3 regions of the Sphingomonas sp. BRN-1R genome follow, and region 2 is predicted to be linked to each of the others. Evidence: riboswitches for the same ligand, from Rfam matches in the RefSeq annotation. Region 2 holds a riboswitch; each other region holds the start of a gene.
What was found. A riboswitch is a leader RNA that binds a small molecule or an ion and turns the genes downstream of it on or off. The one in region 2 is predicted to bind cobalamin.

Region 1: another riboswitch for cobalamin. It lies ahead of AC3ANX_RS09125 (DUF1636 domain-containing protein); the one in region 2 lies ahead of cobW (cobalamin biosynthesis protein CobW).
Region 3: another riboswitch for cobalamin. It lies ahead of AC3ANX_RS09100 (TonB-dependent receptor plug domain-containing protein); the one in region 2 lies ahead of cobW (cobalamin biosynthesis protein CobW).

What each region holds. Positions count from the first base shown of each region.
Region 1 is NZ_CM173236.1:1,987,508-1,989,702, forward strand. It holds gene AC3ANX_RS09115 (FecCD family ABC transporter permease) at 1-226, shown strand, start outside; gene AC3ANX_RS09120 (ABC transporter ATP-binding protein) at 220-996, shown strand; cobalamin riboswitch at 1,017-1,206, shown strand; gene AC3ANX_RS09125 (DUF1636 domain-containing protein) at 1,363-1,767, shown strand; gene cobT (nicotinate-nucleotide--dimethylbenzimidazole phosphoribosyltransferase) at 1,764-2,195, shown strand, end outside.
Region 2 is NZ_CM173236.1:1,509,613-1,511,807, forward strand. It holds gene rlmB (23S rRNA (guanosine(2251)-2'-O)-methyltransferase RlmB) at 1-117, opposite strand, end outside; tRNA gene AC3ANX_RS06935 (tRNA-Tyr) at 317-402, shown strand; cobalamin riboswitch at 549-765, shown strand; gene cobW (cobalamin biosynthesis protein CobW) at 944-1,981, shown strand; gene cobN (cobaltochelatase subunit CobN) at 1,986-2,195, shown strand, end outside.
Region 3 is NZ_CM173236.1:1,982,448-1,984,642, forward strand. It holds gene AC3ANX_RS09095 (DUF4403 family protein) at 1-402, shown strand, start outside; cobalamin riboswitch at 475-686, shown strand; gene AC3ANX_RS09100 (TonB-dependent receptor plug domain-containing protein) at 877-2,195, shown strand, end outside.

The sequences.
Region 1 (2,195 bases), 480 kb from region 2:
TTTCGTCGGGCTGATCGTGCCGCATCTGGTCCGCCCGCTCACCGACCGCAGCCCGTCGGCGATCCTCGTCCCCTCCGCGCTCGCCGGCGCGGTGCTGCTGACGCTCGCCGATATCGGCGTGCGGCTGATCCCCTCCACCAGCGAGCTGAAGCTCGGCGTGGTGACGGCGTTCCTCGGCGTGCCGCTGTTCCTAGCCTATCTGCTGCGCGAGCGGCGGATATGGTGACGATCACACTCGAAGACGTGGGCGTCATGCTCGGCGGCAAGCCGGCGGTGCGCGGGGTCGGTGCGGTGCTGGAGCCGGGGCGGCTGATCGGTATCATTGGCCCGAACGGGGCGGGAAAGTCCACGCTGCTGCGCGCGATGCTCGGGCTGGTGCCTTTCACCGGCAGTATCGGCATCGACGGAGAACCCCTCGCCACGATGGCGCGGGGCCGGGTGGCGCAGAAACTCGCCTACCTGCCGCAGGGGCAGACATTGCACTGGCCGCTGACGGTCGAGCGTCTCGTCGCGTTGGGCCGATTGCCGCATCTCGCGCCCATGCAGCGGCTGAGCGGCGCGGATATGCAGGCGGTCGAGACCGCGATGGCGCGCGCCGATGTCGCCGGTCTGCGCGACCGCATCGCCACCGAACTCTCCGGTGGTGAGCGGGCGCGCGTGTTGCTCGCGCGGGCGCTCGCGGTCGGCGCGCCCGCGCTGCTGGTGGACGAGCCGCTCGCCGCGCTCGATCCCGGCCACCAGATCGACGTCATGGAACTGCTGCGCGCCGAAGCGCGGGGCGGCGCGCTCGTCGTCACCGTGCTGCACGATCTGACGATGGCGGCGCGCTATTGCGATCGGTTGCTGCTGATCGACGATGGCGGCCTTGTCGCCGACGACACGCCGCTCGCGGTGCTGACCCCGGCGCGGCTGCGCGCGGTGTACGGCATTGCCGCCACCGTCGCGCGCGACGGGGACACGCTCACCATCGTGCCGACCGCGCGCGTCGCGAATTGACGCATCGCGAGGTCGGCAGTATCGCGCCGGTTGCGACAGGTTCCCCGGTGGGGATGAAAAGGGAACGGGGTTCGAAACCCCGGCTGCCCCTGCAACTGTGAGCGGCGAGCCACCGGGCCAAATGCCATTGGGATCTTCACGGTCCTGAGAAGGCGGCCCGGCCGGTGTCGACCCGCAAGCCAGGAGACCTGCCCGTCGCGGTCGTCCATCGTGCGGACAGGGTGTTCCGGGCGGGCGGGGTGTGAACCCGAGTGGCGACAGGTCGGACTGCGTGGGCGCGGCATGCCTGGAGGCATGCCGTTCGTGCGTGGCCCTTGTCGGGGTGCTCGTGGTGAAGCCTTGTGCGCATATTACGGCGGCGGTCTGATGCTGCGCCGTGTAGAGGATGGGCCGGCGGTGGTCGCCTGCAACACCTGCCGCCATTCGGCGGAGGAGCGCGAGGTCGAGGGAGTGCGCGGCGGGGCGACGCTGGTCGCGGCGTTGCGCGATGTGCAGGCATCCGATCCGCGCTATGTCGAGGTCGCGGTGCAGGAGATGCCGTGCCTGTTCGCCTGCGCGGAGCATTGCACCGTCTACCTGCGCGCGCCCGACAAGGTGGGCTACGTGCTCGGCCGCTTCACCCCCGATGCCGAGGCGGCGCGCGCGATCCTCGATTATGCGGTGCACTATGCCGCGAGCGAGCATGGCCGCGTGCCGTTCAAGGAATGGCCGCAGGGGGTAAAGGGGCATTTCATCACGCGCACGCCGCCGCCCGGGTTCATCGCGGAATGAGCTTCGCGACCGTCGCCGACTTCGATGCTGCGCTGGCGACGCTCACCGCGCCTGACGAAGCGGCTATCGCAGCGGCGCGGGCGCGGCAAGCGCAACTGACCAAGCCCGCAGGATCGATCGGCCGGCTTGAGGAGATCGCGGCGTTCTTCGCGGGCTGGCAGGGGCGGGTACGGCCGAAGATCGAGCGCGGGCGGGTGGTGGTGTTCGCAGGCAACCACGGCATCGTCGCGCAGGGCGTCAGCGCGTTCCCGGCGGCCGTCACCGCGCAGATGGTCGCAAATTTTTCGAACGGCGGCGCGGCGATCAACGCGCTCGCGGCGGCGGCCGGGCTGGAATTGAAGGTGGTTCCGCTCGAACTCGACCGGCCGACTGCCGACTTCACCCTCGCGCCCGCGCTGACCGAGACGGAGTGCCTCGCCGCGCTGTCG
Region 2 (2,195 bases):
CCAGATCTTGCGCACGACGCGGTCGGGATTGGCGAGCGCCGCCGTAACCGCATGGCGGCCCCAGAAGCGCGGGCGGCCGGCGGGCGCCTGCGAGGGGCGATGTCCGCGCCGCGCCATCAGCGTTGCGCCCGCATGGGGGAGAGGGGGGAGACGATCATATTGGGTCCACTCGGAAGGGGCCGGAGCCGGAATACACGCCGTCCGGTATGCGTCGCGGTGCCCGCATGCAAGTCTCCGCCGTTTTTCCGCGCGCTTGGGCGTTGACAGCAGGGCTTCGGATCGGCATTGGCACGCCTCGCTTTTTGGCGGCCCAACTGGACAGGTGGCCGAGTGGTTAAAGGCAGCAGACTGTAAATCTGCCCGTGCAAGCGTACGCTGGTTCGAATCCAGCCCTGTCCACCATCCTCCCGCCGAACCACCGGCGGCTCCGCGCCGGCTGATCGCCGTCTCGCGCACCCCGACATCATCGATCATCGCCGCTTTTCGAAGCGAATTGGCAGCCGCGTGTTTTCGGGCTAAGCCGTGCAGCGAAGGCCGGTTCGACCGGCCTTCGCTGATCGCGCCGGTGCCCCGCGAGGGGCTTCAATGGGAATGCGGTGCGGGGGTTCGCCCCCAATGCCGCGGCTGTCCCTGCAACTGTAAGCGGTGAGCGAGATGCGCAACGCCCGTCGCACGACGGGCATCCACTGGGCCGCCGCGCCTGGGAAGGCGCGCATCGAGCTTCGACCCGCGAGCCAGGAGACCTGCCGACGTCTGGTCGCTCTTGCCTTGGTCCAGGGGATGGTCACGGCACGGTAATTCTCCGTCTGAGCGACGAAACCGTGCGGCTGGGGCTGCATCGGTTCGCGGCAACGAGCGCCCTCCCGCGCCCGCCCGTCGTCGCGTGCCGAGCCGAACTGTCGGCCCCCGCCTGTCGTCGCTGTGGCGCGAAGGGGAAGAAACCGTGTCCGACCTGCTCAAGATACCCGTCACCATCGTCACCGGCTTTCTGGGGGCGGGCAAGACCACGCTGATAAGCCACCTGATCCGGAGCGCGGGCGGACGGCGGCTCGCGGTGATCGTCAACGAATTCGGCACACTCGGCGTCGATGGCGATATCCTCAAGGGCTGCGCGATCCCCGATTGCCCGGCCGAGAACGTGATCGAACTCGCCAACGGCTGCATCTGCTGCACCGTCGCGGACGATTTCATCCCCACGGTCGAGACTTTGCTCGCGCTCGACCCCCGGCCCGACCATATCCTGATCGAAACGTCGGGGCTCGCGCTGCCCAAGCCGCTGCTCAAGGCGTTCGACTGGCCGGCGATCCGCTCGCGCATCACGGTCGACGGGGTGATCGCGCTTGCGGACGCCGAGGCGGTCGCCGCCGGTCGGTTCGCGCCCGATGTGGCGGCACTCGACGCGCAGCGCGCCGCCGATCCGAGCGTCGATCACGAGACGCCGCTGTCCGAGGTGTTCGAGGATCAGCTCGCCTGCGCCGACATGGTGCTGCTGACCAAGGCCGATCTCGCCGGCGCGGACGGCGTGGCGGCGGCGCGCGCGGTCATCGCCGCCGAAGCGCCGCGCCCGCTGCCGGTGGTCGAACTGATCGAGGGCGTGATCGATCCGGCGGTGATCCTCGGCCTCAACGCGGCGGCCGAGGACGATATCGCCGCACGCCCCTCGCACCACGACGGCGAGGACGATCACGAGCATGACGATTTCGACAGCGTCGTGATTGAACTGGGCGAGATCGCCGCGCCCGAGGATCTCGCCGCGCGCGTCGAGGCGCTGGCGAACGCGCACGCCATCCTGCGCGTGAAGGGCTATGCCAGCGTGGCGGGCAAGCCGATGCGGCTGCTCGTCCAGGCGGTCGGCGCGCGGGTGCGCACGCAATACGACCGGCCGTGGCGCGTGGGCGAGCCGCGCGCGACGCGGCTGGTGGTGATCGCCGAACAGGGGCGGATCGACCTACCCAAGATCACGGCGGCGCTGGCGGGCTGACGCCATGCACGTCGTCTTTCGCGAGACTCACGGGCTGGACGAGACGGCCACGCCGCAGGATCTCGCGCAGAGCCCGGCCGATCTCGTGATGCTGTCCTTTTCCGACAGCGATCTCGGCGCGTTCGCGGCCGGGTGGCGACGTGGGCGCGCGACGCTGCCGGGGCTGCGGCTCGCCAACCTCGCCCGGCTGACGCACCCGCTGTCGGTCGATACT
Region 3 (2,195 bases), 470 kb from region 2:
GCGAAGGCACGCAGCAGTTCGCTGCTCGCCACCAAGGGCGAGGTGTGGCTGACGGCGGTGCCCTATAATGTCTCCAATTCGCAGCTGATCCGCGCGCGCGACGTCGCGATCAGCACCGATACGGACAGCGAGACGGTCAACCTGCTCGTTTCGCTGTTCAAGGACACGTCGATCCGCGACACGATCGCGCAAGGGCTGGCCCACGACTTCGCGCCCGATTACGCAAAGGTGCTGCGCTCCGCGCGGAAAGCGATCGGCCAGCGGCGTGAGGGTGACTTCCTGCTCTCCGCCGATGTGACGCGGGTGGAGAACGGCAGGCTGGCGGTGACGGGCAAGGGTCTGTTCCTGCCGGTGCGCGCGGTGGGGCAGGCGACGATCACCTATGCGCCGCTCAGGCGATAGCACGCGAATAGCGGTTGGCCGCTGCCGCGTTGTGGCGTAAGGGCCGCGCCGGACGCTTGAGCGGGCAACCGCTTCGTCCACGATCGCGTCGGTGCCCCGCGAGGGGCTTAAACGGGAATGCGGTGCGGGTCTCATGCCCAAATCCGCAGCTGTCCCTGCAACTGTAAGCGGCGAGCGTGATGCACCGGCCCGTAAGGGCGGCCACTGAAGCCCTTGGGGTTCGGGAAGGCGTGCATCAGGCGCTGACCCGTGAGCCAGGAGACCTGCCGGCGTATCGTCGCTCTTGCCGTGGTCCAGGAACAGGCCAAGGCACGGTTCTCCGTCTGAGCGACAGACTGAGCGGTGGGGGCCGCAAGGGTCGTGCAGGCCGGGGCCGATTGGCGTCCGCCCGACGTGCGCGATCGGTCGTCTGCGAAAGATGGCTTGCCCCTGCCGATGTGTCGCAAGACGCCGGGGGGAAGACATTTGAAGACCATGATTTCACTGATCGCGCTGACCGCGGCCACACCGGCGCTGGCGCAGAGCGCCGCTACGGACGATGCCACCGTGACCGACACCGTCGTCGTCACCGCCGCGCGCGCGCCGGGCGGCATCTCGACCGCGACGCTCGGCTCGTCGGCGACGGTGCTGACCGCGCAGGATCTCGCCGATCGCCAGACCGTGATCGTCTCGGACGTGCTGCGCGACGTTCCGGGCGTCTCGGTCAACCGCACCGGCGCGGTCGGCGGGATGACGCAGGTGCGCATCCGCGGCGCGGAGAGCAACCATACGCTCGTCCTGATCGACGGCATCGAGGCGGCCGATCCCTATTACGGCGAATACGACTTCGCTTCGCTGACCGCGGACCCCGGCGCGCGCGTCGAGGTGCTGCGCGGCGAGCAGAGCGCGCTGTACGGATCGGACGCGATCGGCGGCGTCATCAACTACATCACGCCGACCGGGCGCGAGATGCCGGGGTTCGCCGGGCGGATCGAGGCGGGATCGTTCAACACGATCGACGGCGCGGTGCGCGGCGCGGGCACGGTCGGCGATTTCGACTATGCGGTCGGCGGGTCGTACTCCGGGATCGGCGGCTATGTCGTCGCACCGGCGGGCGACCGGCGGATCGGTTCGAAGATCGGCACGGTCAACGGTAAGTTCGGTTATCAATCGGGCGACTTCGCGCTGCGGGGGGTGGTGCGCTACACGCACATCGACGCCGATCTCAACGATCAGGATTATGTCGCCACGGGCAACGCGATCGACAGTGGCGGCAGCTATCTGAACGATGCGGTCTATGCTTTGGTCGGCGCGCATTACGACGCGCTGGAGGGCCGCTGGAGCAACGATCTCAGCGCGCAGTTGCAGGATTCACAACGCCAGTATCACGACGACACCGGCGCGGAGACGATCGGCGACACCGGCCGCCGCAAGAAGGTGTCGTTCGTGTCGGCGCTCAAGCTTGGCAATGATCGGGTCAGCCATCTCATCACCGGCGCGGTCGATTACGAGCACGAATCGTATCAGGGCGCCTCGGCGTTCATCACCGGCAGCAACCCGTTCCACGATACCGACAATTGGGGGCTGGTCGGCCAGTATCAGCTCACCGTCAACGACCGGCTCGGCCTCGGCGCGGCGGTGCGGCACGACATCAACGAACGGTTCCGCGATACGACGACGTGGCACCTCCAGGCGAGCTACCGCTTCGAAACCGGCACGCGCATCCACGCGGCGGGCGGAACGGGCGTGAAGGCGCCGATCTTCTCCGAACTGTTCGGCTATGCGCCCGACAGCGGCTTCGTCGGCAATCCCAA